Regions from separate parts of the Caenispirillum bisanense genome, predicted to be linked through region 2. Evidence: predicted binding sites of a transcription regulator. Region 2 holds the regulator's gene; each other region holds the start of a gene.

Evidence for each region. The regulator PhoB, encoded in region 2, activates phosphate uptake and scavenging genes when phosphate is short. The targets are predictions, from matches to a motif close to TNTCATAAAACTGTCA.
Region 1: phnC (phosphonate ABC transporter ATP-binding protein) is a predicted target of PhoB. The motif match lies at 8,326-8,341, and genes of this name have one in related genera.
Region 3: ABD056_RS17660 (inorganic phosphate transporter) is a predicted target of PhoB. The motif match lies at 6,189-6,204, and genes of this name have one in related genera.

Annotation. Positions count from the first base shown of each region.
Region 1 covers NZ_BAAAEP010000041.1:34,768-44,671, forward strand. Annotated here, with positions in the region: gene ABD056_RS16545 (SAM-dependent methyltransferase) at 1-137, shown strand, start outside; gene ABD056_RS16550 (ABC-F family ATP-binding cassette domain-containing protein) at 479-2,311, opposite strand; gene ABD056_RS16555 (hypothetical protein) at 2,387-2,647, opposite strand; gene ABD056_RS16560 (Hpt domain-containing protein) at 3,037-3,822, shown strand; gene ABD056_RS16565 (NADP(H)-dependent aldo-keto reductase) at 3,910-4,950, shown strand; gene ABD056_RS16570 (hypothetical protein) at 5,060-5,350, shown strand; gene ABD056_RS16575 (ATP-binding protein) at 5,353-7,533, opposite strand; gene phnN (phosphonate metabolism protein/1,5-bisphosphokinase (PRPP-forming) PhnN) at 7,670-8,236, opposite strand; gene phnC (phosphonate ABC transporter ATP-binding protein) at 8,416-9,258, shown strand; gene phnD (phosphonate ABC transporter substrate-binding protein) at 9,306-9,904, shown strand, end outside.
Region 2 covers NZ_BAAAEP010000012.1:31,069-40,972, forward strand. Annotated here, with positions in the region: gene pstC (phosphate ABC transporter permease subunit PstC) at 1-227, shown strand, start outside; gene pstA (phosphate ABC transporter permease PstA) at 303-1,586, shown strand; gene pstB (phosphate ABC transporter ATP-binding protein PstB) at 1,595-2,446, shown strand; gene phoU (phosphate signaling complex protein PhoU) at 2,497-3,246, shown strand; gene phoB (phosphate regulon transcriptional regulator PhoB) at 3,255-3,956, shown strand; gene ABD056_RS07615 (catalase) at 4,086-6,206, shown strand; gene ABD056_RS07620 (alpha/beta hydrolase) at 6,286-6,927, opposite strand; gene cysE (serine O-acetyltransferase) at 7,206-8,141, shown strand; gene ABD056_RS07630 (Rrf2 family transcriptional regulator) at 8,212-8,676, shown strand; gene ABD056_RS07635 (cysteine desulfurase family protein) at 8,775-9,887, shown strand.
Region 3 covers NZ_BAAAEP010000047.1:6,055-15,958, reverse strand. Annotated here, with positions in the region: gene hybE ([NiFe]-hydrogenase assembly chaperone HybE) at 1-193, shown strand, start outside; gene ABD056_RS17695 (nickel-dependent hydrogenase large subunit) at 190-1,413, shown strand; gene hypA (hydrogenase maturation nickel metallochaperone HypA) at 1,406-1,747, shown strand; gene hypB (hydrogenase nickel incorporation protein HypB) at 1,747-2,613, shown strand; gene ABD056_RS17680 (Kae1-like domain-containing protein) at 2,610-3,710, shown strand; gene ABD056_RS17675 (HypC/HybG/HupF family hydrogenase formation chaperone) at 3,723-3,959, shown strand; gene hypD (hydrogenase formation protein HypD) at 3,956-5,101, shown strand; gene hypE (hydrogenase expression/formation protein HypE) at 5,098-6,141, shown strand; gene ABD056_RS17660 (inorganic phosphate transporter) at 6,292-7,860, shown strand; gene ABD056_RS17655 (substrate-binding domain-containing protein) at 7,890-8,927, shown strand; gene ABD056_RS17650 (GNAT family N-acetyltransferase) at 8,960-9,466, shown strand; gene rpsD (30S ribosomal protein S4) at 9,622-9,904, shown strand, end outside.

The sequences.
Region 1 (9,904 bases), on a different contig from region 2:
GCCAGGAGTTGATGCCGGCGGCGGAGCACGATCCGGCGCTGATGGCGGTGGTGGCCGAACAGATGCGCGAGATCGAGGTCTTCGCCGCCTCCGCCAACAGCTGTTCCTATGTCTTTCACATCCTGCGAAGGCGTTGACGCGCAACGTTTTCCATACCGGCGCCGCGAAATGTGAACGAAACCTGCGCGCCGGCGCCTTGACGGCGCCCGCTGCCGTCCCGACTCTTAAGGCGCGCGCGGCGGCCGGAGATCCGGCGCCGGGCGCACCCCCAGCACGGAAACGGGAGACGACGACATGAAGCATCGCCTCACCAGCCTGTATCTCGGCGCCCTGGCGCTGGCCGTCACGGTCGCCACCTTCGTGGCCGCCAACCCGGCCATCGCGGCCTGCACCAAGCAGCACACCACCTGACGACGGCGCCGTCGCGTCTGACCAAGCACAGCCCCGGCGGCCCCAATGGTCGCCGGGGCTGTGTGCGTCAGCCGCCGGACTCGATTTCCTCGCGCAGCATCTCCAGTTCCAGCCAGCGTTCCTCCGCCTGTTCCAGGTCGCTGCGGGCGGCGTCCAGGGCTTCGGCGGTCTTCTGGAAGGCGGCCGGGTCGCGCTGATAGAGGTCGCCTTCGGTGAGGCGGGTGTTCAGCGTCTCCACCTTGGCCGTCAACTCCTCGATCTGCTTCGGCAGCAGTTCCAGGTCGCGCTGCTGCTTGTAGCTGAGCTTGGCGGTGCGGGGCTTGGGCTTTTCCGCCGCCGCCTTGGGGGCGGGCGTGGCCTTGTCGGCGGGTTTCTGCCGATCCTCCGCCACCGGCGCGGCGCCGCCGCGCTGGGCCATCATGTCGGTGTAGCCGCCGGCGTATTCGATGGCGGTGCCGTCGCCCGGCACCAGGATGGTGGAGGTCACCACGCGGTCGAGGAAGTCGCGGTCGTGGCTGACGATCAGCAGCGTGCCGTCGTACTCGGACAGCACTTCCTGCAGCAGGTCGAGCGTATCCATGTCGAGGTCGTTGGTCGGCTCGTCGAGCACCAGGAAGTTGCTGGGCCGCGCCAGGGTCTTGGCCAGCAGCAGGCGGTTGCGCTCGCCGCCCGACAGGCTGGAGACGGGGCTGCGGGCCTGGGTGGCGTCGAACAGGAAGTCCTTCATGTAGCCGACCACGTGGCGCGGCGTGCCGCGCACGTTGATGTGGTCGCCGCCGCTGTCGGCCAGGGTGTCCCAGATGGTCTTGTCGAGGTCGAGCGTGCTGCGCCGCTGGTCCAGGTAGACCATGCTGAGGTTGGTGCCGAGCCGCACGCGCCCTTCGTCGGCATCCAGCTGGCCGGTGAGGATCTTCAGCAGGGTGGACTTGCCGGCGCCATTGGGGCCGACGATGCCGATCTTGTCGCCGCGCAGGACACGGATGCGGAAGTCGCGCAGGATGGTGCGGTCGCCGAACCGCTTGGCGACGCCCTCCGCCTCGATCACCAGCTTGCCGGAGGCCTGGCCGGTTTCCGCCTCCATGGTGACGGAGCCGGTGCGGGCGAGGCTCTGGGCGCGTTCCTGGCGCAGGCTTTCCAGCCGGTTGAGGCGGCCCATGTTGCGGCGCCGGCGGGCGGGCAGGGTGCGGTGAGCCCAGACCGCTTCCTCGGCGATCAGCTTGTCGAGCTTTTCCAGTTCCGCCGCCTCGCGCGCCATCTCTTCCTCCGACCAGCGGTCGAAGTCCCGGAAGCCGGCGTCGTTGCGGCGCACGACGCCGCGGTCGAGCCAGAAGGTGGTGTTGGTCAGGCGGTTGAGGAAGGCGCGGTCGTGGCTGATGAGCACGAGGCCGCCGCGGAACTTCAGCAGTTCCTCTTCCAGCCACTGGATGGTCGGCAGGTCCAGGTGGTTGGTGGGCTCGTCCAGCAGCAGGATGTCGGCGCCGGAAACGAACAGCCGGGCGATGGCCGCCCGCCGCCCCTCGCCGCCGGACAGGGTGGACGGGTCCATGTCCGGCGTCAGGCCGACCGCATCCAGCAGGATGTCGACCTTGTGCAGGTCGTCCGCATGGGCCGCCGACAGGCCGGCGGCGACATAGTCATGGACGGTGGCGAAGCCGGAAACGTCCGGCTCCTGCGGCAGGTAGGCGACGGTGATGCCCGGCTGCACCCACACCTCGCCGCCGTCCGGCTGCACGACGCCGGCGGCGATCTTCAGCAGGGTGGACTTGCCCGAGCCGTTGCGGCCGACCAGCGAGACGCGGTCGCCGCGCCCGACCGCCACCTCCACGCCGGTGAAAAGCGCCTTGTCGCCCAGCGACAGGTGGATGTCCTTGAGCGTGAGAAGCGGGGGAGCCGGGGGCACGGGAAACCTCGTCGCAGCGGATGGCCGGGCCGCCTATGTAGCACCGCCGCACCCCCGGCATCAACGCGGGCGCCGTCAGTTCATGCGCGCGGCCGGCCCCTTGCGCCGCAGCGGGCGCACCGCCTCGTCGTCGGCGATGGTGTCGGCGGCGATCCACGGCTCGATCCAGAAGCGGCGGAAGGAGGTGCCGATGGATTCGTCGCGCACCAGAAATTCCGCCTGCGCCAGCGACATGGGGCCGCTCATGCCGCGTTCGCGGGTGATCGAATTGCTCCAGCAGACCCGATAGAGCCGGCACTGGACCGTGTGGCCTTGCGTCGGTTCCGTTCTCATCATCTGGACCACCTCCTTGTGGATCTTGGTGGGACTGACGTCCGGGCGGCGAGATCCCGAAAACCGGCACTATGGTCTGAGGTCATCGCCGTTGGAGATTATAACAAAAGATAAGGATGAAAGATCCCCACGGGAGGAGGGCTTATTCTTATTTCCTGCCGGGCTTACGCCTGTCGCCTGTCCGGGCGGAGCGGAGTCGGCCGTTGCTGCGGCTTTCGGCGTCGGCGGCTGTCGACCTGTGGTGGAGGGTGGGCGGGCGTTGGGTGCGCAGGCGGTTCCGCCGCTGCCCCCTGCCGCCGTCGCAACCCGGTGCCGCGCCTGTGTCACTGGCGACTGCGGGCGCCGCGGTCTATGGTGGGGGGAACATCGCCATTCGGGGGCGGGAGGGAGCCATGACCGAGATTCTGACCCGCGAAGCCGTGGTCGACGACATCGTCACCGAACTGCGCCGCACCTTCCTGGACGAGGCCGGCGAGGTGCTGCGCGGGCTGGAACTGCTGGTCGAGGATGCCCGCCACGGCCGCGTGAAGACCGACCAGATGGTGCACGAGGTGCGGCGCGCCGCCATGCGCCTGCGGGGCGAGGCCGCCAACCTGGGCCTCGGCCTCATCGGGGCGGTGGCGGCGCGGCTGGAGGACTACCCGGCCGGGGTGCGCCACCTGCCGCCGCGCGCCTTCGAGGACCTGGAACACTTCATCGAAACCCTGCTCGACATCGTCGAGGGCCGCCTGCCGCTGGAGACGGAAGCCGCCCGGCTGGTCCGCCGCCTGCCGCCCAAGGCGGGCTTCTCGGTGGGCGACATCGAGGTACGGGACGTCGAGGTGCTGCTGGTCATGCCCTACGGCGCCGCCGCCCATTTCGTCGAGCGCGAGCTGCAGCAGTGCGGCTACCGCACCCACACCATCGCCAACACCTTCGACGCCCTGGCGGTGGTGGTGCGCACCAAGCCCGACCTGGTCATCGTCGGCGCGGTGATGCCGGAACTGTCGGGCATCGACCTGGTGATCGGCCTGCATTCCATGCCGGCCACCCGCAACACCCCCACCGCCCTCATCACCAGCCTGCCGCCCGACGACGATTACCTGAAGCTGCTGCCGAAGGACGTGCCGGTCATCCACAAGGGGCCGCAGTTCGGCGATGATCTGGCGGAGGCGCTGGACCGGCTGTTCCTGATCTGACGACGGCAGAGCGGCCCTGGCGCCGGCGCCGCCGGCATCCCACTATGAAGGGGCGTTCACTCCCGCCGCGAAAGGAAGGCAGCCCGCATGCAGCAGCGCCCGCTCGGCCGTACCGGCCTCACCGTCTCCGCCCTCTGTCTCGGCACCATGACCTGGGGCGAGCAGAACACCGAGGCCGAGGCCTTCGACCAGATGGACCTGGCGCGCGAGGGCGGCGTCAATTTCCTTGATGCGGCCGAGATGTACCCGGTCAGCCCGCGCGCCGAGACCCAGGGCCGCACCGAGGAAATCCTCGGCCGCTGGCTGAAGAGCCGCGGGTGCCGCGACCGTCTGGTGGTGGCGAGCAAGGTCGCCGGTCCCGGCGGCATGGAGTGGATCCGCGGCGGCGGCCGGCGGCTCGACCGCGCCAACATCCTGGCGGCGGTGGAAGGCAGCCTGAAGCGGCTGCGGACCGACGTCATCGACCTCTACTACCTGCACTGGCCCGACCGGCCGACCAACTACTTCGGCCGCCTCGGCTACCAGCACCAGCCCGATGCCGAGTTCGTAGCGCTGGAAGACAGTCTGGCGGCCCTGCAGGAGTGCGTGCAGGCCGGCAAGATCCGCCACATCGGCCTGTCCAACGAAACGCCGTGGGGGCTGATGCGCTCCGTCGCCCTGGCCGAGAGCCGCGGCCTGCCGCGCCCGGCGGCCATCCAGAACCCCTACAACCTGCTCAACCGCAGCTTCGAGGTGGGGCTGGCGGAATGCGCCATCCGCGAGGACGTCGGCCTGTGCGCCTACAGCCCGCTCGGCTTCGGGGTGCTGAGCGGCAAGTACCTGGACGGCCGCCAGCCGCCGGGCGCCCGCCTGACCCTGTTCCCGCAGCGCTATGGCCGCTACGTCAAGCCGCGCGGGGTGGCGGCGACCGGCAAGTACGTGGACATCGCCCGCCGCCACGGGCTCGATCCGGCGCAGATGGCGCTGGCGTATGTGACGGCGCAGCCCTTCGTCACCTCCACCATCATCGGCGCCACCACCCTGGACCAGCTGCGCAGCAACCTGGACAGCGCCGACCTGACCCTGCCGGCCGAGGTGCGGGAGGAGATCGAGGCCGTTCACGCCGACAATCCCAACCCCTGCCCCTGAGGCCGACCCGCAACAGCGGCACGCATCGGCGGGAAGACAACCGGCGGCCGTCGCGGGTAGACTGCGGCGGCCGTCCGATTCCTGAAGTGATGCGTGAAAGGTCTCGTCCATGTACCTGGACATCAAGCGGTCCGTCTTCGGCGCCATCCCCTTCGACAACGACTTCAGCCACATGCTGCTGGGGCTGGTGGTACTGCTGGTGACGGTGGTGGTGTTCCGCCGCCCCATGGGCCACTGGCCGACCCTGGCGCCGGTGGTGCTGCTGTCGCTGGCCATGGAACTGGTGGATGCGCTGCTGTACGGCCAGCGCGCGGCGGCGGCGGCGCACGATTTCGTGGCCGCCTGCCTGGTGCCGGCTGTGCTGGTGGTGGTGTTCCGCCAGGGCTGGGCCCGCGCCTGACCTCAGGCGCTCTCCGCCTGCGGCTGCGCCTGGGGCGATGCCACGGCATAGGGCTCCAGCACCCGGTCGGGCGGGAAGCGGACGCTGACGGTGGTGCCGGCGCCGGGCGTACTGGCGATGGCGAGGCTGCCGCCGTGCAGTTCCGCAAAGGCGCGGGCGAGCGGCAGGCCGAGGCCGGTGCCTTCGTAGCGGCGGCCGAGGCCGGTATCCACCTGCACGAAGGGCCGCAGGGCGCGGTCGATGTCCTGCGCCGTCATGCCGATGCCGGTGTCGGCGATGGCCAGCAGCAGGTGGCCGCTCGGCTCGCGGCTGAGGCTGATGGTGATGTGTCCGCCGTTCGCGCCGCTGCCGGTGAAGCGGACGGCGTTGGACAGCAGCTTGACCAGCATCTGCTCGATGCGGCGGCGGTCGCCGCGCAGGGCCGGGGCGCGGCGGGGCAGGTCCAGGCTCACCTGGGGGGCGTCGCTGCCGGGCGGCGGCGCGGTGAGGGTGAGGGCGCGCTCGATGCAGGCGGTCAGTTCCACCCGGTCGTCGGCCACGGTCAGGCGGCCGGCCTCGAACCGCGCCATGTCGAGGATGTCGTCGATCACCGCCAGCAGGTGGCCGCCGGACCGGTGGATGTTGGTGGCATAGTCGCGGTAAGCGCCGGTGGCGCCGGGGCCGAGCAGGTCGTTCTCGATCATCTGCGCGAAGCCGATGATGGCGTTGAGCGGCGTGCGCAGCTCGTGGCTCATGTTGGCCAGGAACTCGGTCTTGGCGCGGTTGGCGGCCTCGGCGGCATCGCGGGCGCGTTGCAGGTCGGCGGTGCGGTCCGCCACCTCCTGCGCCAGCTGGTCGCGGTGGACGGCCAGTTCCGCCTTGGCGGCGGCCAGTTCCTGCAGGGCGGCATGGCGGGCCGTGATGTCCACCATCCAGGCGACGATGGCCGGCGCGCCGTCGAATTCCGCCATCACCGAATGCTCCAGCACCCACACCGGCGTGCCGTCGCGGCGGCGGTAGCGGTATTCCATGTCGAGCGCCAGGCCGTCGCGGGTCAGGCGCTCCATCTGCGCCGCCCGGTCGGAGGGGTCTTCATAGAGGGCGCAGACATCGAACTCCGCCGCCTCGCCGGCCGCCAGACCGAACAGGGTGCGGAAGGCGGTGTTGGTGAAGATCAGCCGGCCGCCGGGCTCCACCACGCAGGCGGCCACCGGGCTGCCGTCGAGCATGTGGCGCAGGCGGGCCTCGCCAGCGACGGCCTCGGCGGTGCGGGCGGCGATGCGCTGTTCCAGGTCGGCATTGGTGGCGGCCAGCGCCGCCACCGCCTCGCGCCGCTCGCGCATCAGGGCGGCGAAGGGCAGGGCGCAGACGGCGAAGGCGGTCAGCACCATGGCCAGCGGCATCAGGTCGAGCACGCCGGTCACCTCGCCCCACACGCTGGTGCCGCTGACGGTGGCGACCCAGGCGACGGCGGCCACGGCGGTGAGGGCGGCGGAGGTCTTGGCGGCCGACAGGGCGGCGACCGTCAGCAGCACCGGCAGCACCAGAAAGGGCAGGGCCGGTCCCACCCCGGCGTGGCCCGGCCCGGCGGTGAAGGTGACGGCGGCCAGTGCCGCCATGGCGCCCCACAGCAGCAATCGCCCGGCCCCGCGCCATGCGGCGATGCGCAGGCCGCCGGCGGTGGCGGCGATCACCGGCGGGGCGATCACCGCGACGGCGACGAAATGGCTGATGCTCCAGCGCAGCAGGGAGCCTTCAAAGGCTTCATGGGCGCGCGACCCGCCGGCCAGGATGATCTCCGCCAGCGCCCCGAGGGCGGCGGTCCACACGGCGAAACTGCCCGCCGCCAGCCCGACGAAGGCAAGCACCCCGCGCAGGCTGAACAGGAGATCGGCCGGCCGGTCATCGACGGCATAGCGGGCGTAGACCGAGGCCCAGGCGGCGGCAAAGGCCACGCAGACGGTGACGCCGAGCGCCAGCCACGGGGCATCCGGCCGCAGCCAGCTGACCGCCAGCGCCAGGCCGATCATGGAGCCGGGCAGCAGCCGCAGCCCGCCGGCCAGCACCGCCGCCGCCGCCACGCCCGAGGCCGGCGCCAGAACCGCCTGCCAGGCATCGGAAACGATGGGCAGACCGGCGGAAGCCAGACCGATCAGGGCGCAGACAAGGGCCACGCCCACATTGGCGAGTGCGACGACCAGCATGTCACGATGCCTCGTGCGTGCGTCGGGCCCGGAACCGGGTGGCGGCGCTGTGGGAGCTGCAGACAAGGCTACGCCCGAAAGACCCTGCGGGAAATCGGGAAAAGGGCATAGGCCACTTGTCGAGGGCAGGCCTTACCTATGGCAGGTTCCCGGCCGCCACGGTGCGCAGCACCGCCTCCAGCGCCCGCCCGCCCTCGACCGCCGGGCCGGAGTTGTCGAGGGTCACCAGGGCCGGGTGCTCCACCTGGAAGGCGGCGGCGCGGGCCAGCCGTTCCAGGATCTGCTCCGGCGTCTCGCGGCCGCGGGCGATGAGGCGGCGGCGCAGTTCGTCCAGGCCGACGCGGATCACCACCGGCACCATGTCGGGGTAGCGCTCCGCCGCCTGCGGCAGATGCCCGCGGGAGCCGTTGACCACCACCGTCAGCCCGGCGTCCAGCCACAGGTCGATCTCCCGCCCGATGCCGTAGCGCAGGCCGTGGCTGTCCCAGGTGAGGGCGAACAGGCCGTGGCGGGCGCGCAGGTCGAATTCCGCCGCCGTCAGCGCCACATGCGCCTCGCCGCCGGCATTGGCGGGGCGGGTGATGTAGCGGTGGGCGAAGACCACAGGGGCGCCGCCGTCCAGCGCCGCACGGGCGAGGTCGATGAGCGTGTCCTTGCCCGCGCCAGACGGGCCAAGGATATAGACGAGACGGCCTTTGTTCATGGCGGGATTTACTACACCGCAGCATTGATGCTGACAAGCTAGACGACGGCACTTGGATGTCTGCTCGCGAATGTTCGCGGTTCGGTCTGTTTCATTGAACTTTCATCCGCCGGTCGCGAAAGAGTCGCCATCGACGGGTATATCCTTCGGCCATAGCCCACCGCAGAGAGGAAGGCGCCGTGGCCGCCATTGCCGTTTCCCAGCTGAGCAAGTCGTTCCAGCGCGATCACCGCGCCCTGGCGGACGTCGCCCTGTCGGTGGCGGACGGGGAGATGGTGGCGCTGATCGGGGCCTCCGGCTCCGGCAAGTCGACCCTGCTGCGGCACCTGTCCGGCCTCACCGTCGCCGACCGCAACGGCGGTGCCGCGCGGGTGGAGATCCTGGGCCGCACCATGCAGGCCGGCGGCCGCGTCAGCCGCGACGCCCGCGCCATCCGCGCCGATGTCGGCATGGTGTTCCAGCAGTTCAACCTGGTCGGCCGCCTGAGCGTGCTGACCAACGTGCTGATCGGCACCCTCGGCCGCATTCCGGGCTGGCGCGGCACCCTCGGCCTGTTCTCGGCGGAGGAGAAGCGCGACGCCATGCGGGCGCTGGCCCGCGTCGGCATGGCGGACTATGCCGCCCAGCGCGCCTCCACCCTGTCCGGCGGCCAGCAGCAGCGCGTCGCCATCGCGCGGACGCTGATGCAGAAGGCGCGGGTGATCCTGGCCGACGAGCCCATCGCCTCGCTCGACCCCGCCTCCGCCAACATGGTGATGGAGGCGCTGGCCACCATCAACCGCGAGGACGGCATCACCGTGGTGGTGTCGCTGCACCAGGTCAACTACGCCGCCCGCTACTGCCCGCGCACGGTCGCCATGCGCGCCGGACAGGTGGTGCACGACGGCCCCTCGACCGTGCTGACGCCTGCCTTCCTCACCGATCTTTACGGCGCCGACAGCGAGGAACTGCTGATCGATGCCGACCACGACCTGGAGGCCGACCGCTCCGCCGCCGCGGTGCGTCCGGCCTTCGCCCATTGATCCGCGCCCATCGTCTTCATCCAGTCCTGAACGGGAGTGTCTCCGCCATGCAGTTCCGCACCCTTGTTGCCGCCGCCTCGGTCGCGGCCGTCACCCTGGCCGGCAGCGCCGGCGCCTTCGCCGCCGACATGCCGAAGGAGCTGAACTTCGGCATCATCTCGACCGAAGCGACCCAGAACCTGAAGCAGACCTGGACGCCCTTCCTCTCCGACATGGAGAAGGCGACCGGCATGAAGATCAACGCCTTCTTCGCCCCGGACTACGCCGGCATCATCGAAGGCATGCGCTTCGGCAAGGTGGATGTGGCGTGGTACGGCAACAAGTCGGCCATGGAAGCGGTGGACCGCGCCGGCGGCGAGATCTTCGCCCAGACCGTCGACGTCGAGGGCAACCCCGGCTACTGGTCGCTGCTGGTGACCCACAAGGACAGCCCGCTGAACAGCCTGGACGACGTGCTGAAGTGCGACAAGTCGCTCACCCTCGGCTACGGCGATCCCAACTCCACCTCCGGCTTCCTGGTGCCGTCCTACTACGTCTTCGCCCAGAACGGCGCTGATCCGAAGACCTGCTTCTCGGCCGTGCGCAACGCCAACCACGAGACCAACCTGCTCGCCGCCGCGACCAAGCAGGTGGACGTCGCCACCAA
Region 2 (9,904 bases):
TCGTGGTCATGGCGGCCGGCCTGTCCGCCAACCTGACGGCCAATCCCTTCGAGGCGGTCACCACCGTCACCGTGCAGATCGTCACCCTGCTGGTCGGCGACCAGGAGTTCGACAGCCCGAAGACCCTGGCGGCCTTCGCCCTTGGCCTGGTGCTGTTCGTGGTGACGCTGGTGCTGAACGTCATCGCCCTCCATGTGGTGCGCAAGTACCGCGAGCAGTACGAGTAAGGAGCCTGGAGCATGGCACCCCGTTCTCCTAAAGCCTATGATCCAGCCGCCACCGTGGCTGCCGAGGGACCGACCGTGAGCCGCAACATCACCGACGTCGTCAACGCCGGGCTCGCCGCCCGTTACCGCGCGGAGAAGCGCTTCCGCGCCTATGGCATCATCGCCATCCTGATCGCGCTCAGCATGCTTGCGACGCTGTTCGCGACCATCATCGCCAAGGGCTACCCCGCCTTCACCACCACCGTGCTGGAACTGCCGGTGACGGTGGAGCGCGAGCTGGTCGCCAATGCCCAGGGCGAGGTGACGCCGGAAAGCATCGCCTTCGCCAACTTCGCCACGCCGCTGCGCGCCGCCCTGGACGCCCAGTTCCCCGACGTGGAAGGCCGGGCGGAGAAGCGCCAGCTCTATGCCATCCTGTCGGACGGCGCCACCTTCGCCCTGCAGGCCATGATCCGCGAGAACCCGGAACTGGTCGGCCGCGAGGTGATCGTCGAGGCGCCGGTGTCGTCGGACTTCGACCTGCTCTACAAGGGCCAGATCGACATCGCGCTGCCGGAAAGCCAGCGCCGCGTCAACGACCGGCAGGTGGCGTGGTTCCAGGCCCTGCAGGACCGCGGCCTGGTCGACTCGGAATTCAACACCATCCTGTTCACCAACGGCGACTCCCGCCAGCCGGAACTGGCCGGCATTTGGGGCGCGGTGGTCGGCAGCTTCTACACCCTGATGGTGACGCTGGCGCTGTCCTTCCCCATCGGCGTGGCGGCGGCGGTGTACCTTGAGGAATTCGCGCCCAAGAACAAGTGGACCGACCTGATCGAGGTGAACATCAACAACCTCGCCGCGGTGCCGTCCATCGTGTTCGGTCTGCTCGGCCTGGCGGTGTTCCTGCAGCTGTTCGGCCTGCCGCGATCGGCGCCGCTGGTGGGCGGCCTGGTGCTGACGCTCATGACCCTGCCGACCATCATCATCGCCAGCCGCGCGGCGCTGAAGTCGGTGCCGCCCTCCATCCGCGAGGCGGCGCTGGGGGTCGGGGCCTCCAAGCTGCAGATGATCACCCACCACGTGCTGCCGCTGGCCATGCCCGGCATGCTCACCGGCACCATCATCGGCATGGCCCAGGCCCTGGGCGAGACGGCGCCGCTGCTGATGATCGGCATGGTGGCTTTCGTGGTCGACATTCCCGGCGGCCCCATGGACCCGGCGACCGTTCTGCCGGTGCAGATCTTCCTGTGGGCCGACAGCCCGGAACGTGCCTTCGTTGCCCGCACCTCGGCGGCCATCATGGTTCTTCTCGCCTTCCTGGTGGTGATGAACGCGGCTGCCGTCCTTCTCCGCAAGAAGTTCGAACGCCGCTGGTAGGACCCGCCATGAACAGCCAAGCCACCGCCGCCCAGGTCCAGACCGACGCCGCCGCCGCCGCGCCGCAGGGCACCGCCGGGTCGCCGCTCGTCGGTCCGGGCGAGAAGGCCAAGGTCTCCGCCCGCAAGGCCAACGTCTATTACGGCGACAAGCACGCCATCAAGGACGTCGCCCTGGACATCAAGCAGAACGAGGTGACCGCCTTCATCGGTCCGTCGGGCTGCGGCAAGTCGACGTTCCTGCGCTGCCTGAACCGCATGAACGACACCATCGACAGCGCCCGCGTCACCGGCACCATCACGCTCGACGGCGACGACATCTACGACCGCCGGGTGGACGTGGTGCAGCTGCGCGCCCGCGTCGGCATGGTGTTCCAGAAGCCGAACCCGTTCCCGAAGTCCATCTTCGAGAACATCGCCTACGGCCCGCGCATCCACGGCATCGCCCGCCACAAGGACGAGCTGGAAGAGATCGTCATGACCAGCCTGGAACGGGCCGGTCTGCTGGCCGAGGTGAAGGACCGCCTGGACCAGCCCGGCACCGGCCTGTCGGGCGGCCAGCAGCAGCGCCTGTGCATCGCCCGCGCCATCGCCGTCAGCCCGGAAGTGATCCTGATGGACGAGCCGTGCTCGGCGCTGGACCCCATCGCCACGGCCAAGATCGAGGAACTGATCGACGAGCTGCGGCAGAACTACACCATCGTCATCGTCACCCACTCCATGCAGCAGGCGGCCCGCGTCTCGCAGCGCACCGCCTTCTTCCACCTGGGCAACCTGGTGGAGTGCGGCGACACCGAACAGATCTTCACCAACCCGCAGCACCGCCTGACGCAGGGCTACATCACCGGCCGCTTCGGCTGAGCCGGTAACCCCCGCCCCGCCGCAGCAGCGGTCGAAGCAGGAGAGGCACCGTGGAACAGCGTCCTTCAGAGCACACGGTCAGCGCCTTCGGCGAGGAGCTGCGCGACCTGGGCGACATGATCGTCCGCATGGGCGGCCTGGCCGAGGCGCAGCTTGCCTCGGCCCTGCAGGCCCTGTCGCGGCGCGACAGCGACCTCGCCGCCCGCGTCGTCACCGCCGACGCCAAGGTCGACGAGATGGAGCAGGAGGTGCACGCCTGCGTCGTGCGCCTCATCGCCCTGCGCCAGCCGGTGGCCGACGACCTGCGCAACGCCGTCGGCGCCCTCAAGATCGCCGCCGACGTCGAGCGCATCGGCGACTATGCCGCCAACGTCGCCAAGCGGGTGCTGGTGCTCAACCAGCTGCCGCTGGTGCGGCCGGTGGCGGCGGTGCCCAGCATGGGGCGCATCGTGCAGGAACTGATCAACGACGTGCTCGACGCCTATGTCGAACGCGACGTGCGCAAGGCCATCGACGTCTGGCAGCGGGACGAGGAAGTGGACGAGCTGCACACCAGCCTGTTCCGCGAACTGGTCACCGACATGATGGAGGATGCGCGCAACATCACCGCCTGCACGCACCTCATGTTCATCGCCAAGAACATCGAGCGCATCGGCGACCACGCCACCAACATTGCGGAAACCATCCATTTCCTGGTCCAGGGCACGCCCCTGCGCGGCCAGCGGCCCAAGGGGGCCGACCAGGACTACAGCCTGCCGGCGCAGGACGCACCGGCCAGGGCCAAGGACGCGACGGAGTAGACGCAGAGATGAAGCCGCTTGTCATGATCGTCGAGGACGAAATCGCCCTCGTCACCATGCTCCGCTACAACCTGGAGAAGGAAGGCTATCGCGTCGTCGAGGCCACCGACGGCGAGGAAGCGCTGACGGTCGCCGCCGAGAACACGCCCAACCTCATCCTGCTCGACTGGATGCTGCCGATGATGTCGGGCATCGAGGTCTGCCGCCAGCTGCGCCGCAAGCCGGCGACCCGCGACGTGCCCATCATCATGGTCACCGCCCGCGGCGAGGAAAGCGACAAGGTGCGCGGCCTCAACACCGGTGCCGACGACTACATCACCAAGCCGTTCTCCATGCCCGAGCTGATGGCCCGCATCGGTGCCCTGCTGCGGCGCTCGCAGCCGGTGGCGCAGAGCAAGGGCGTGCTCACCTACGAAGACATCACCATGGACCTGTCGGCCCACCGCGTCACCCGCGCCGGCCGCTACGTCCACCTGGGCCCGACCGAGTTCCGCCTGCTGCAGTTCCTGATGGAGCATCCCGGCTGCGTGTTCTCGCGCGAGGAACTGCTGAACGCCGTGTGGGGGCCGGACATCTATGTCGAGCCGCGCACCGTCGACGTCCACATCCGCCGCCTGCGCAAGGCGCTGAACGGCGAGACGGAGCAGGACGTCATCCGCACCGTGCGCGCCGCCGGCTACGCCCTGGACGCCAACGCCGTCATCGCCTGAAACGTCGGGCCGGCGGGTGGCCGGCCCGACTTTCGATGTACAACCGTAGTAAGAAAGAGCCGCCGAACCGTCGCGCCGCTCCTGTCGTTGACGCCCTGATTTAGAACTTTTCTGAAAAGGGCTTCAGCGATGGCATCCACCGGCGACAACGGCGGCTACCAGCCGCGCACCTATGGCGATCAGCAGCATCTGGCGGGGCGCGGCGGCGAGACCCACCAGACGGCGGAGGGCACCGGCGGGCCGGCGCTCACCACCAACCAGGGCGTGCCCATCGCCGACGACCAGAACTCGCTGAAGGTGGGCGGCCGCGGCCCCATGCTGATGGAAGACTTCGTCTTCCGCGAGAAGCTGTTCCACTTCGACCACGAGCGTATCCCCGAGCGGGTGGTCCACGCCCGCGGCTACGGCGCCCACGGCTTCTTCGAGCCCTACCGGTCGCTGGCCGATCTCACCTGCGCCGACCTGTTCCAGCGGCAGGGGGAGCGCACGCCGGTGTTTGTGCGCTTTTCCACCGTCGCCGGCAACAAGGGCTCGGCCGACCTGGCGCGAGACGTGCGCGGCTTCGCGGTGAAGTTCTACACCAAGGAAGGCAACTGGGATCTGGTCGGCAACAACATCCCGGTCTTCTTCATCCAGGACGGCATCAAGTTCCCCGACGTCGTCCACGCCGCCAAGGACGAGCCCGACCGCGGCTTCCCGCAGGCGCAGACGGCCCATGACAACTTCTGGGACTTCATCTCGCTGACGCCGGAAAGCATCCACATGGCGCTGTGGATCATGTCCGACCGCACCATCCCGCGCAGCTTCCGCATGATGGAAGGGTTCGGCGTCCATACCTTCCGGCTGGTCAATGCCGAGGGCGTCTCCCACTTCGTCAAGTTCCACTGGAAGCCCAAGCTCGGCATGCAGTCGGTGGTGTGGAACGAGGCGCTGAAGATCAACGGCGCCGACCCCGATTTCCACCGCCGCGACCTGTGGGATGCCATCCAGGCCGGCGACTACCCGGAATGGGAACTGGGCCTGCAGGTGTTCACCGAGGAGCAGGCGGAAGCCTTCTGGTACGACGTGCTCGACCCGACCAAGATCGTGCCCGAGGAAGAGGTGCCGGTGGAGCCGGTGGGGCGGCTGGTGCTCGACCGCATGGTGGACAACTTCTTCGCCGAGACGGAGCAGGTGGCCTTCTGCACCCAGAACATCGTCCGCGGCATCGACTTTTCCGACGATCCGCTGCTGCACGGGCGCAACTTCTCCTACCTCGACACCCAGCTGAAGCGCCTGGGCAGCCCCAACTTCACCCACCTGCCCATCAACGCGCCCAAGTGTCCGTGGCACAACCTGCAGCAGGATGGCCACATGGCCATGTTCAACCCACGCGGCCGGGTGAACTACGAGCCCAACTCGTGGAGCGGCGACATCCCGCGCGAGACCCACGAGCGCGGCTTCCGCACCTATCCGGCCCCGGTGGAGGGGCGCAAGCTGCGCGAACGGTCGGAAACCTTCGCCGACCATTACTCGCAGGCGCGGCAGTTTTACATCAGCCAGACCAAGGTGGAGCAGGGCCACATCATCGATGCCTTCACCTTCGAGCTGAGCAAGGTGGAAACGCCGGCCATCCGCGCCCGCGTCGTCAGCCACCTGCGCAACGTCGACGAGGGGCTGGCCAAGGCGGTGGCGGAGCGCCTGCGCCTGCGCGACCTGCCGGAAAAGGCGCCGGCCGCTATGCCGACCCGCATGGACCTGCCGCCGTCGCCGGCGCTGTCCATCCTGGAGCGGCAGATGAAGACGCTGAAGGGCCGCAAGGTGGGGGTGCTGGTGACCGACGGGGTGGATGCCGCCGTCCTCGGCGCCCTGCGCAGCGCCCTGACAGCGGAAGGCGCCATGATGAAGGTGGTGGTGCCCCACATCGGCGGCGTCGAGGCCTCCGACCGGAGCTGGATCGAGGGCGACGAGAAGATCGACGGCGGCCCCTCCGTCGTATTCGATGCGGTGGTGGTGGCGCCGGGGCCGCAGGGCGCCGACCTGCTGGCGCGGGAGGCGACGGCGCGCGATTTCGTCACCGACGCCTTCGCCCACATGAAGATCATCGGCTGGCTGCCGCCGGCGCAGGCGCTGCTGGAGAAGGCGGGCATCTTCGCCGACCTGGACGACGGCTGCGTGCGCCTGGACGGGGCGGCCGACGTGGCGCAGTTCGTCGCGGCGGCCAAGCAGGTGCGCTACTGGCCCCGGGAACCGAAGGTGAAACAGGTCTGAAAGACCTGAAGCTCCTTGTGATGCAAGCAAAACGGCGGCCCCATCAGGGGCCGCCGTCAGCGCGACTCGAAGGGGCCAATCAGGCGCCGATGGCCCTGGCCAGATAGGCGTCGATCACCTTCACCAGCGCTTCCTGGTGGTCGGTGAAGCTGTGGTTGGCGCCCTCGATGGCGGTGTAGTCGATGGTGATGTTCTTCTGCTGCTGCAGCTTGGCCGCCAGCTTGGCGGCGGCGGCTTCCGGCACGCGCTCGTCCTTGCTGCCGTGGACGATCAGGCCCGACGACGGGCAGGGGGCCAGGAAGGTGAAATCGTACTGGTTGGCCGGCGGCGCCACCGACACGAACCCCTCGATCTCCGGCCGGCGCATCAGCAACTGCATGCCGATCCAGGCGCCGAAGGCAAAGCCGGCGACCCAGCAGGCGCCGGCGTTGTGGTTGATCTGCTGCATCCAGTCGAGCGCCGAGGCGGCATCCGACAGCTCCCCCTGACCGGCGTCATAGACCCCCTGCGACCGGCCGACCCCGCGGAAATTGAAGCGCAGCACCGAAAAGCCGCGGCGGGCGAAGGTGTGATAGGTGTTGTAGACGACCCGGTTGTTCATGCTGCCGCCCTGCTGCGGATCGTGGTGCAGAACCAGGGCGATGGGGGCATTCGGCCGCTTCGAGTGGTGATAACGGCCTTCCAGGCGGCCTTCCGGCCCGTTGAAGATCACTTCAGGCATGGGTGCGGTGAGCCTTGGCTTCTGGCGCGGCGGAAGGGATCGGAACAGGGCGCGCGACGGGATGGGAAAGCCCCCGGTGAAGTGTCCCGCCGGCCGTCGCGGAAAGGGGCGTCAGTGGCCCCAGGCAAACTTGACCGGCATGGTCGGGGATCATATATTCAACTCCACAGGGGCCATGGCCTCTGTTATCTACTGTTGCGCGGCGGGTCGCGAAGGTGCGACCCGGCCGTGTAAAACGGGGCGCATATTAGCACACTCGACGCAGCAATTTTCAACAGATTTCGAAGATGTTCGCACGACTCAAGGAAGACATGGACGCCATTCTGGCCCGCGATCCGGCCGCCCGCTCGCGGCTGGAGGTCTTCCTCTGTTATCCGGGCTTCCATGCCATCGCCATGCACCGGCTGACCCATTGGCTGTGGGGCAAGGGCGTGCGGCTGCCGGCCCGGTTCCTGTCGCATGTGGCGAAGATGTTCACCGGCGTCGAGATCCATCCGGGTGCCAGGATCGGCCGTCGCGTCTTCATTGATCATGCCACCGGCGTGGTCATCGGCGAGACCGCCGAGGTGGGTGATGACGTGACGCTGTACCAGGGCGTGACCCTGGGCGGCACCTCGCTGCACAAGGGCAAGCGCCACCCGACCCTGGGTGCCGGCGTCATCGTCGGCTCCGGCGCGCAGATCCTCGGCCCCCACACGGTGGGGGAGGGGGCGCGCGTGGGTGCCAACGCGGTGGTGCTGGACGAGGTTCCGCCGGGCGTCACCGTGGTCGGCATTCCCGCCCGCATGGTGATGCGCAAGCCCAAGGGGATCGAGGAAGACTTCTGCGCCTACGGCCTGCCGTCGGAACACCTGCCGGACCCGGTCGTGCGCACCATGGATGCCCTGCGGGCCCAGATCAGCGCCCTGATGGACCGGGTGGAAACCCTGGAGCGCGAGCGCGACCAGGCCGCCGGCCAGCCGGGCACCCCGGCCGCCGCCCCGGTGCCGCCGGTCACCGTGCGGGCGCCCCGTCTGCCGCAGGTGGTGGCCGACAACAGCGACGTGCTGCGGTCCGGCGACGCGGCGGACGGCCCGGAGATGGAGGCGATCCGCCTGCCGGATGCTTCCCCCGCCGCCGGCGATGCCGCCTCTCCCCTCGCGGGCGGGCCCACCGCGGGCGTGGACGAAGAAGAAGACGCGCGCCGCGCGGCCTCCGGCGGGAGGCCGGCGTGATTACGGTGCACAAGGGATCGGGAACGGTCGGAACCGCTGCCGCGGCACCGGCCCAGAGGGAGTACGGACCGTGAGACTGAGTACGAAAGGCCGCTACGCGGTGATGGCGATGGGGGACCTTGCCTCGCACTCGCAGGGCAAGCCGGTGGCCTTGGCGGATATCGCCGAGCGGCAGGAAATCAGCCTGTCCTACCTTGAGCAGCTGTTCGGCAAGCTGCGCAAGGGCGGTCTGGTGCGCAGCGTGCGCGGTCCCGGCGGCGGCTACCTGCTGTCGCGCCCGGCGGGCGAGATGCGCATCTCCGACATCATCCTGGCGGTGGACGAGCCGATCCAGACCACCCGCTGCACCCCGGGCACTCCGGCCGGCTGCCACAACAACAAGGGCCGCTGCCTGACCCATGACCTGTGGGAAGAGCTGGGCAACCAGATCTACCTCTACCTGTCCAGCGTGACCCTGGAGCAGGTGGTGCAGCGCAAGGTTCTGGGTACCAGCGGCCTGTTCGGCGACCCGGCCATCAGCGCCGCTGCCCAGTAACGCCGCGCAGCCCTCAGGCCGCCGTGCGGCCGAGGCGGGAGACGGTCCCGCCCCGGCCCGCTGGCGGTCTTTCCATGTCTGATCCAGATGATCCGCCCATGACCCGGCCGGTGCACTACCTCGACCACAACGCCACCGCCCCCATCCGCCCCGAGGCGGCGGCGGCGGTGATGCGCGCCCTGACCGACGGCGGCAATCCGTCGTCGGTCCATGCCGTCGGTCGCCGCGCCCGAGCGGTGGTGGACGATGCCCGCGAGGCGGTGGCGGCGCTGGTCAACGCCCGGCCGGAGCAGGTGATCTTCACCTCCGGCGGCACCGAATCCGACGTGCTGGCCTTACGCGGCTGCGGCCGGCCGCGCGCCATCGTCTCGGCGGTGGAGCATCAGGCGGTGCTGAAGGCCCATCCCGATGCCGCCGTCTGCCCCGTCACCGCCGATGGCCTCATCGATCTGGCGGCGCTGGAAACCCTGCTGGCGGAGGCCCAGGCCGACGGGCAGGTGGTGGTGTCGGTCATGCTCGCCAACAACGAGACGGGCGTCATCCAGCCGGTGAAGGACGTGGTGCGGCTGGCGCGCGCCCATGGCGCCCTGGTGCATTGCGACGCCGTGCAGGGGCCGGGCCGCATCTTCACCGACGTTCACGCCCTGCGCGTCGACCTGCTCAGCCTGTCGGCCCACAAGATCGGCGGCCCGCCGGGCGTCGGGGCGCTGATCGCCACCGACCCGGCGGCGCTGCAGCCGCTGTTCCCCGGCGGGCAGGAGCGCGGCAAGCGGGCGGGGACGGAGAACGTGCCCGGCCTCGCCGGTTTCGCCGCCGCCGCCCGCGTCGTGGCGGAGCGCTGGCGGGAGGAGGCGGCGGTCCTGGGCACCCTGCGCCGCCGGCTGGAAGAGGGCATCCTCGCCGCGCAGCCGCAGGCGGTGATCTGGGGCGGCGGTGCGGCCCGGCTGCCCAACACCGTCTGTGTCGGCCTGCCCGGCGTGGCGGCCCAGGGGCAGCTGATGACCCTCGACCTGGCCGGCGTCTGCGTCAGCGCCGGCGCCGCCTGTTCGTCCGGCAAGGTGGGGCCGAGCCACGTGCTGCAGGCCATGGGCGCCACCGACACGGCGGCGCGCGAGGCCATCCGCGTCAGCCTCGGCTGGTCGTCCACCGCCGCCGACGTCGAGGCCTTCCTGCGGGCGTGGCAGCCGTTGGCGGCGCGGGCGGTCGCCTGACGGTCTACCCCCTTGCC
Region 3 (9,904 bases), on a different contig from region 2:
CGACCACGAGGGTGCGGTCATCACCGCCCGCTTCGCCCTGGCCGACCTGCTGAACCAGCCGCCGGCCGAGGCGCCGCCGCCGGAAGCGCGCCGCCGCCGCACCGAAGGGCCGCCGCCCAAGGCCGCCGTCGACCTCAGCCGCCGCGCCGCCCTCGGCATGGGGCGGGCGCCGCGCGGACGCGGCCCGCGATGATCCCGGCGGGGGAGCGCATCGACGTCCGCCTGCGCCTGTCCGGCGGCCGGGTGGCTGCGGTGGATGTGGCGTCCGGCCGCACCGCCACCGCCGCCGCGGTGCTGGAAGGCAAGACGGTCGACGATGCGCTCGCCCTGCTGCCGCTGCTGTTCGCCCTGTGCGGCGTCGGCCAGCTGACCGCCGGCTTGCGGGCTGTGGAGGCGGCGCTCGGCATCGACGTGTCGGCGCAGGAGCGGCTGGCGCGGGCGCTGCTGGTCGGCGCCGAGACGGTATCGGAACACGCCACCCGCATGCTGGTGGACTGGCCGGTGCTCGCCGGCTTGCCGCCGGATGTGGACGGCGCCCGCCGGGTGCGCGAGGCGGCGGCGGCGCTGCAACGGGTGCTCTATCCCGATTCCCGCACCCGCGCCCGCCTGGGCGGCGGCGCCACTCTGGTGCGGCCGGTGCTGGTGGCCTCGGCGGCGGAACTGGCGGGGGCGGTGGAGACGGCGGTGCTCGGTCTGCCGCTGGCGGCGGTCGCCGGTGCCGAAGATCTGGCGGCGTGGCTGGCGACGGCCGAGGTGATGCCGGCGCAGGTGATGCGCGCCGCCGCCGCCGCCGGAGTGGCCGAGGCCGGCGGTGCTGTCGCCGCCCTGCCGCCGCTGCCACCGCTCGACCCCCTCCGGCTGGCGGAACGGCTGGAGGCGACCGACGTGGTGTCCTTCCTGCGGGCGCCGCAGTGGGACGGCGTGGTCTACGAAACCGGCCCCTTCGCCCGCACCGGCGGCCATGGCGCGGTGGCGGCGATGGTGGCGCGGCTGGGCCCGGCGGTGCTGCCGCGGCTGCTGGCGCGGGTGGTGGAAACGGCCCTGGCGGTGGAAAAAATCGTCCGAATTACGTCGCAAATGTGCGATGATCAGACGTCCGTCGAAGGCACGCAGTCGACCGCCGCGGGGGCAGGGGATACGGCGGTGCGCTGGGGCCTGGGTGCCGAGGATGCGGCGCGCGGCCGGCTGTTCCATCACGTGGTGGTGGCCCACGGCCGGGTGGCGCGGTGGCGCATCCTGGCGCCGACGGAGTGGAATTTCCAGTCCAGGGGACCGTTGGCGGCTGCCGTCGGCAGCCTGCCGGCCAATGATGGTGCGTGGGTGCGGCGGGCCACCGAATGGCTCGTCATGGCCCTCGACCCCTGTGTCGCCTGCCATGTGCGGGTGGAGGAGGAGGGGCGGGGTCATGCATGAAATGTCGCTGGTGGCCGGCATCATGCGCATCCTGGAAGATCAGGCGCGGGCCCAGGCCTTCGCCCGGGTGCAGACGGTGGTGCTGGAGGTGGGGGCGCTGAACCACGCCGATGCGGAGTCCCTGCGCTTCGCCTTCGAGGCACAGAAGCCGGGCACCCTGGCCGCCGAGGCGCGGCTGGACATCGTGGTCACGCCGGGCACCGCCTGGTGCATGGATTGCGCCGAGCCGGTGCCGCTGGCCCGCCGTGGCGATGCCTGCCCGCGTTGCGGCGGCTACAAGCTTCAGGTCACCGCAGGCGACGACCTGCGGGTGCGGGAATTGGAGGTCGAGTGATGTGCACCATGTGCGGATGCGGACAAGGGTCGCTCGAAGCCGGGCGGGGCAAGGATCAGCACCACCATCACGGGGAGCACGATCCCGAACACGCCGCCCTGCACGCCGCCGGCGTGCCCCACAGCCATGACGGCCACGGCCACATCCATTACGGCCACGGTCCGGCCGGGGTGAGCGTCGCCGGGCTGGATCAGGCGCGGCTGGTGAAGATCGAGCAGGACGTGCTCGGCCACAACGACCACCTGGCCGCCGTCAACCGCGCCCGCTTCGCCGCCGCCGGCATCGTGGCGGTGAACCTGGTCTCCAGCCCCGGCTCGGGCAAGACCACCCTGCTGTGCGAGACGACGCGGGCGCTGCTGCCGCGCATGCCGGTGGCGGTGATCGAGGGCGACCAGCAGACCACCTTCGACGCCGACCGCATCCGCGAGACCGGCGCCCCCGCCATCCAGGTCAATACCGGCAAGGGCTGCCACCTGGATGCCGCCATGGTGGGCGATGCCTGCGATCACCTGCCGCTGGAACGCGGCAGCGTGCTGTTCATCGAAAACGTCGGCAATCTGGTCTGCCCCGCCGCCTTCGACCTGGGCGAGGCGGCGCGGGTGGTGATCCTGTCGGTGACGGAAGGCGAGGACAAGCCGCTCAAGTACCCCGACATGTTCGCCTGCGCCGACCTGATGATCCTCAACAAGGTGGACCTGCTGCCGCATGTGCGCTTCGACGTGGCGCGCTGCCTGGAACTGGCCCACCGGGTCAACCCCGGCCTGCGGGTGATCGAACTGTCCGCCACCACCCACCAGGGCCTGCACAAGTGGCTCGGCTGGATCGAGGAACGGCGCGACGCCATGCTGGCGGCGGCGGCTTCGTGATCGCCGTCGAACTGGCGCTGCCGCGGCCGGTGCCGCCGGTGCTGGGGTTGGGGGCCTTCCTCAAGAACACGGTGGCGGTGGTGGACGGCCCCTGCGCGCGAGTGTCGCAGGATGTCGGCAATACCGACACCGCCGACGCCATCACCCGCATGGAAGCGGCGGCGCGCGCCCTGCTGACCGGGCTCGACCGGGCGCCGGCGGCGGTGGCCCACGACCTGCACCCGGATTTCCCCGCCAGCCGTCTGGCGGCGGCCCTGGCGGCGGAGTTGGGGGTGCCGGCGGTGGCGGTGCAGCACCACCACGCCCACGTCGTCGCCACCGCCGCCGAGGCCGGTCACGACGGGCCGCTGCTGGGCCTCGCCTTCGACGGCTTCGGCCTCGGCCCCGACCGGCAGGCGTGGGGCGGCGAACTGCTGCTGGTGAACGGCGGCCGCATGGAGCGGCTCGGCCATCTGGCGCCGCTGCTGCAACCGGGCGGCGACGTGGCGGCGCGGGAGCCCTGGCGCATGGGCGCGGCGGCGCTGCACGCCCTCGGGCGCGGCGACGAGACGGCGGCGCGCTGGCCGGACCAGCCGGCGGCGGCGCATCTGGCGCGCATCATGGCGCGCGGCGTCAATTGCCCGCCGACGTCCTCCGCCGGGCGACTGTTCGATGCCGCCTGCGGCCTGCTGAACGTGCATCCGGTGGCCGCCTTCGAGGGGCAGGCGCCCATGGCGCTGGAACGGCTGGTGACGGCGCCGCAGGTGCTGGCGGGCGGCTGGACGGTGGATGCCGCCGGCGTGCTCGACCTGACGCCGCTGCTGGCGGCGCTGGCGGACTGCCGCGAGGCGGAGCGGGCGGCCGGCGCGGCGCTGTTCCACGGCACCCTGGCGGCGGCGGTGGCGGATTGGGTGATGCAGGCCCTGGGCCGTCGCGGCGATCTGCCCGGCGTCATCGCCTTCGCCGGCGGCTGCTTCTACAACAAGGTGTTGTCGGCCGACCTTGCGGCGCGGCTGGAGGGGCAGGGCTTGCGCGTCCTGCGTCCGCAGCGCCTCGGTCCCGGCGATCCCGCCGTCAGCCTGGGCCAGGCCTGGGCGGCGGCCTGTTCCCTTCCCTGAGGAGAGCGCGCCATGTGTCTGGCGATCCCGGCCAAGGTGGTCGACCTGCTGCCCGATGCCATGGGCCGCGTCAGCATCGAGGGGGTGGAGAAGGTGGTCAGCCTCGCCCTGCTCGACGGCGTGGCGGTGGGCGATTACGTGCTGCTGCACGTCGGCTATGCCCTGTCGCGCATCGACCCCGACGAAGCCGCCCGCACCCTCGCCCTGCTGCGCGAAATGGGCACCCTGGCGGAGGAGGTGGGGCCATGAAGTACGCCAGCGAGTTCCGCGACGGCGCCCTGGCGCGGCAGGTGGCCGCCGCCATCGCCGCCGACTGCCAGCCCGGCCGGTCCTACACCTTCATGGAGTTCTGCGGCGGCCACACCCATACCATCGCCCGCTACGGCCTCGCCGACCTGCTGCCGGAGGCGGTGCGGCTGGTCCATGGCCCCGGCTGCCCGGTGTGCGTGCTGCCGGTGGGGCGCATCGACACGGCGGTGGAACTGGCCCGCGACCATGGCGTGATCCTGTGCACCTACGGCGACATGGTGCGGGTGCCGGGCTCCGGCCGCGTCAGCCTGCTCAAGGCCAAGGCGGCGGGGGCGGACGTGCGCATCGTTTGGTCGACGCTGGACGCCCTGCGGCTGGCGCGCGAGAACCCCGGCCGGCAGGTGGTGTTCTTCGCCATCGGCTTCGAGACCACGACGCCGCCGACGGCGCTCGCGCTGCTCCAGGCGAAGGCTGAGAAGCTGAGCAATTTCAGCGTCTTCTGCAACCATGTGATGACCCCGCCGGCCATGCGCGCCATCCTCGCCGACGACGCCGCGACGCCGCTGCAGGGCATCGTCGCGCCGGGGCATGTTTCCACCGTCATCGGCACGGCGCCCTATGCGCCCTTCGCCGCCGCCGGTCAGGCCATGGTGGTGGCGGGGTTCGAGCCGCTGGACCTGCTGCAGGCCATCGCCATGCTGGTGCGGCAGGTGAACGAGGGCGACCCGCGGGTGGAAAACGCCTATGTCCGCGCCCTCACGGCCGAGGGCAATCCCAAGGCGCGGGCGGTGATCGCCGAAACCATGACCCTGCGGCCGTCGTTCGAGTGGCGCGGTCTCGGCACCCTGCCGGACAGCGCCCTTGCCATCGCCGAGGCCTTCGCCGACTTCGATGCCGAGCGGCGGTTCGACGTGGCTTATCGCGCGGTGCCCGATCCCAAGTCCTGCGCCTGCGCCGACATCGTGCGCGGGCGCAAGCAACCGCAGGACTGCGTGCTGTTCGGCACCGCCTGCACCCCCGATTCGCCCATCGGCTCGTGCATGGTGTCGGGCGAGGGGGCCTGCGCCGCCCACTGGCTGTACGGCCGCCACCGCGATCCGTCGTCGTCGTCGTCGTCGCCGCAGAGGAGCCTGTCCGCATGACCCGCCGCCTGTTCCCGCAGCCGCTCGACCTCGCCAACGGCCGGGTGGACATGAGCCACGGCGCTGGCGGCCGCGCCATGGCGCAGCTGGTGTCGGAGCTGTTCGCCGCCGCCTTCGCCAACGACTACCTCGCCCAGGGCAACGACCAGGCGATGATGAGCCCGCCGCCGGGCCGGCTGGTGATGTCCACCGACGGCTATGTGATCTCGCCGCTGTTCTTCCCCGGCGGCGACATCGGCAGCCTGGCCGTCCACGGCACCATCAACGATGTCGCCATGGCCGGCGCCCGGCCGCTGTGGCTGTCGGCCGGCTTCATCATCGAGGAAGGCTTGCCGCTGGCCGATCTCGCCCGCATCGTCCAGTTCATGGCCGGCGCCTGCAAGGCCAGCGGCGTGCCGCTGGTGACCGGCGACACCAAGGTGGTGGAGCGCGGCAAGGGCGACGGCATCTTCATCACCACCACCGGCGTCGGCGTGGTGCCGGAAGGCCTGCACATCTCCGGCGACAACATCCGCCCCGGCGATGCCATCCTGGTTTCCGGCACCCTCGGCGACCACGGCATCGCCGTGCTGTCCAGGCGCGAGAACCTGGAGTTCGACACCGCCCTGGTCAGCGACAGCGCGCCCCTGCACGGGCTGGTGGCCGACATGGTGGCGGCGGTGCCGGAGATCCACGCCCTGCGCGATCCGACCCGCGGCGGCGTTGCCGCCACCCTGAACGAACTGGCGCAGCAGTCGGGCGTCGGCCTCATCCTGGACGAGGCGGCGCTGCCCATCCGCCCGGCGGTGCGCGGCGCCTGCGAGATGCTCGGCATCGACCCCCTCGGCGTCGCCAACGAGGGCAAGCTGCTGGCCTTCTGCCCCGCCGGGCGGGCCGAGCGGCTGCTGGAGGTGATGCGGGCCCATCCGCTCGGCCGTGACGCCGCCATCATCGGCCGGGCGGTGGAGGACGAGCACCGTTTCGTGCAGCTGGACACCGCCTTCGGCGGCCGCCGGGTGGTGGAGTGGCTGGCCGGCGAACAGCTGCCGCGCATCTGCTGACGGCGGCGGAAACGGTGCCATTGGGCGTTGCCTCCGGCCGCCCTGCCTGTCATAAAAGCGTCGAATTTTCGTAACACGAGGCTCCGTCGTTCGTTGACCCGACGGAGCCTCGTTGCACGTTCCGCGCTGACCCCCACAGACAGGCATCCCGTGGCCAAGAAGACCGCGCTCGACAAGGACCTCAACAAGATCGTCCAACTGGAAGTGGCGACGGCCGAAAGCGGCCGGCGCGCCGGGGCGATCGGCCTGGCCCTGCTGTTCCTGGTGGCCGTCTTCGCCGTCACCTTCGGCATTGCCGAGGGGCAGCAGTATGCGTCCTTCATCATCGCGGCCGGCGTCATCGGCGGCTACATGGCGCTCAACATCGGCGCCAACGACGTGGCCAACAATGTCGGCCCGGCGGTCGGCTCGCGCGCCCTGACCATGGTGGGCGCCCTGATCGTGGCGGCGGTGTTCGAGGCCGCCGGCGCCCTCATCGCCGGGGCGGAGGTGGTGTCGACCATCTCGCGCGGGATCGTCGATCCGTCGGCGCTGGCCGATGCGCAGGTCTTCGTGCGGGCGATGATGTCGGCGCTGCTGGCCGGCGCCCTGTGGATCAACCTGGCAACCGCCATCGGGGCGCCGGTTTCCACCACCCATTCCGTGGTCGGCGGGGTGCTCGGCGCCGGCGTGGCGGCGGCGGGCCTGACGGCCGTCAACTGGCCGGTGATGAGCACCATCGTCGCCAGCTGGATCATCTCGCCGGCCCTTGGCGGCCTCATCGCCGCCCTGCTGCTGTGGTTCATCACCGTGCGGGTGCTGGAGCAGGACGACAAGCTGGCCGCCGCCCGCCGCTGGGTGCCGGTGCTGGTCGGCCTGATGACCTTCGCCTTCACCGTCTACCTCATCACCAAGGGCCTGAAGCAGCTGTGGAAGCCGCCGACGGCGCTGATCTGGGCGACCGGCGCCGGCCTTGCCGTGGCCGCCTGGGCGGTGACCCGGCCGGCGGTGGAGCGCCGCGCGCTCAGCCTGGAAAACCGCCGCCGGGCGGTGGGGGAGCTGTTCCGCTGGCCGCTCATCTTCTCGGCGGCGCTGCTGTCCTTTGCCCATGGCGCCAACGACGTCGCCAATGCCGTCGGTCCGCTGGCGGCGGTGGTGGCGGCGGTGCAGGCCGGAGTCGTGCAGGCGCAGGTGGTGGTGCCCGGCTGGGTGCTGCTGGTGGGCGCCCTCGGCATCGTCTGCGGCCTGCTGCTGTTCGGGCCGAAGCTGATCCGCACCGTTGGCGAGAAGATCACCAAGATGGACCCGGCGCGCGCCTTCTGCGTCGCCCTGGCGGCCGCCCTGACGGTGATCGTGGCGTCGGAATTCGGCCTGCCGGTGTCCTCCACCCACATCGCCGTCGGGGCGGTGTTCGGCGTCGGCTTCTTCCGCGAATTCCGCACCAACCGCTACGTCTGGCACTGGCGCGAGATGAAGCCGGACGTGGCGCTGACCGCCGGCGGCATCCCCACCGGCGCCGCCCTCGGCAGTGGTGAGCACGGCGGCGAAACCTCCGCGCCGGCGGTGCTGCCGCAGCAGCAGATGCTGGAGAAGGCCCACCGCAAGGCGGAGAAGGCAAAGCGCCGCCGGCTGGTGCGCCGCCAGCACCTGACCACCATCGTCGCCGCCTGGCTGGTGACGGTTCCGCTTGCAGCCCTGCTCTCGGCGGTTATCTTCCTCCTCTGGTCGGCGTTCGTCTGAGCGCCTCGCAGCAGGAGAGGCACCGAACCATGATGGTCACCCGTGCGCTGGCGTCGGCTCTGGTCGTCGCCGCCACCCTTGTCGTCGCGCCGTCGCTGGCCGTGGCGCAGCAGCCGGCCCGCGATACCGTGCGGGTGACCGGCTCCTCCACCCTGTACGGATTCGCGACCCGGGTGGCCGAGGCCTTCGGGCGCACCAGCCATCACCGCACGCCGGTGGTCGAGTCGTCGGGGACCGGCGGCGGCTTCGCCCGCTTCTGCTCCGGCCTCGACATCAACACGCCGGACATCGTGCTGGCCTCGCGCCGGGTGCTCGACAGCGAGATCGACGCCTGCCACGACAACGGCGTCGACGCCCTCACCGAATTCAAGATCGGGTATGGCGGCCTGGTGGTGGTGCAGGCCTCCAGCGCCCAGCCGCTGGACCTCACCCGCCGCCAGCTGTGGCTGGCGCTGGCCGCCCAGGTGCCCATCGACGGCCGGCTGGTGCCCAATCCCTACCGCACCTGGCGCGACATCGGCCCCGGCCTGCCAGAGGTGGCGATCCGCATTTACGGCCCGCCGCCCACCTCGGGCACCCGCGACAGCCTGATCAAGCTGGTGATGGAAGCCCCCTGCGAGGCCGACAGCTACATCAGCAGTCTGGCGGAGGCGGACAAGCGCCGCGTCTGCGCCGCCCTGCGGGAAGACGGCGCCTACATCAACGTCGGCGAGGACGACGGCGAGCTGATCAAGCGCGTCGCCGCTAGCCCCGATGCCGCCGGCATCGTCGGCCTGCACGCCGCCACCGAAGCGCCGGGCCGCCTGACCTATGCCGCCATCGAGGGCGTGCAGCCGTCCATGGAGTCCATCCGCGACAGCCGCTATCCGCTGTTCCGGGCGCTCTACTTCTATCTGAAGACCGACCACCTGGGCCGCGTCGCCGGGCTGAAGAGCTTCGTGCGCGCCTTCGTCTCCGACGATGCGGTGGGCCCCGACGGCTACCTCATCGATGCCGGCCTGATCCCGCTGGCACCCACCGAGCTGGAGGCCATGCAGGCGCGGGCGGCGGCGCTGCCCGACCGCTGACGCCGACACCACGGGAGGACCGCACCGCCATCATGCAGAGGGTCAGCCTGCACACGGTGACCGAATGCCGCCGCGACGCCCTGCTGGCGCTGCGCGTGCGGCCGGAGCAGCAGGCCTTCGTCACCGGCGTCGCCGCCGCCCTGGAGGAAGCCGCCGCCATGCCGGAGTGCCAGGCGCGGGCGGTGGTGGAGGCGGCAGGCGGGCAGGTGGTGGGCTTTCTCATGTATGCCCTGGACCGCAACGAGCGGGCGCCGTGGATCTACCGCGTGCTGATCGACGCCGCAGCGCAGGGGCGGGGCCTCGGCCGCGCGGCGCTGGAGGCGGCGGCGGCCGAGATGGCGACGGCCTGGCCGCTGCATCCGCGCGTCTTCCTGGGGGTGCGGCCGGACAACGCCGGCGCCGTCGCCTTCTACCACCGCTGCGGCTTCCGTCCGGCCGGGCGGGTGATCGGCGGCGAGCAGGTGCTGTGGCGGTCACTGCGGCGGGAGGCCGCCACCGACACCGATGCCGACACTGACGGCGCCGCCGGCGGGGCTTGACGCCGGCACGGTTTTGCGCATACTGCGCGCTTCCTTCCGGGAATGCGGGTGGCGGCAGGTCCGACCACCCCGCCCACCAGGGCCGGCAACGGCTCGCGGATCGGGACTACCGGACAAAAACCGCTACGCAACCCTTTCAATGGATCGAGCCTCGCATGTCGAAGCGTATTGAAGCCAAGTACAAGATTGACCGCCGCCTGGGTGTGAACCTGTGGGGCCGCGCCAAGTCGCCGATCAACAAGCGCGAGTACGGCCCGGGCCAGCACGGCCAGCGCCGCCGCAAGCCGTCCGACTTCGGCACCCAGCTGATGGCGAAGCAGAAGCTGAAGGGCTACTACGCCAACATCAGCGAGAAGCAGTTCCACAAGTACTACGTCGAGGCCGTGCGCCGTAAGGGCGACACCGGCGAGAACCTGGTGGGCCTGCTGGAGCACCGCC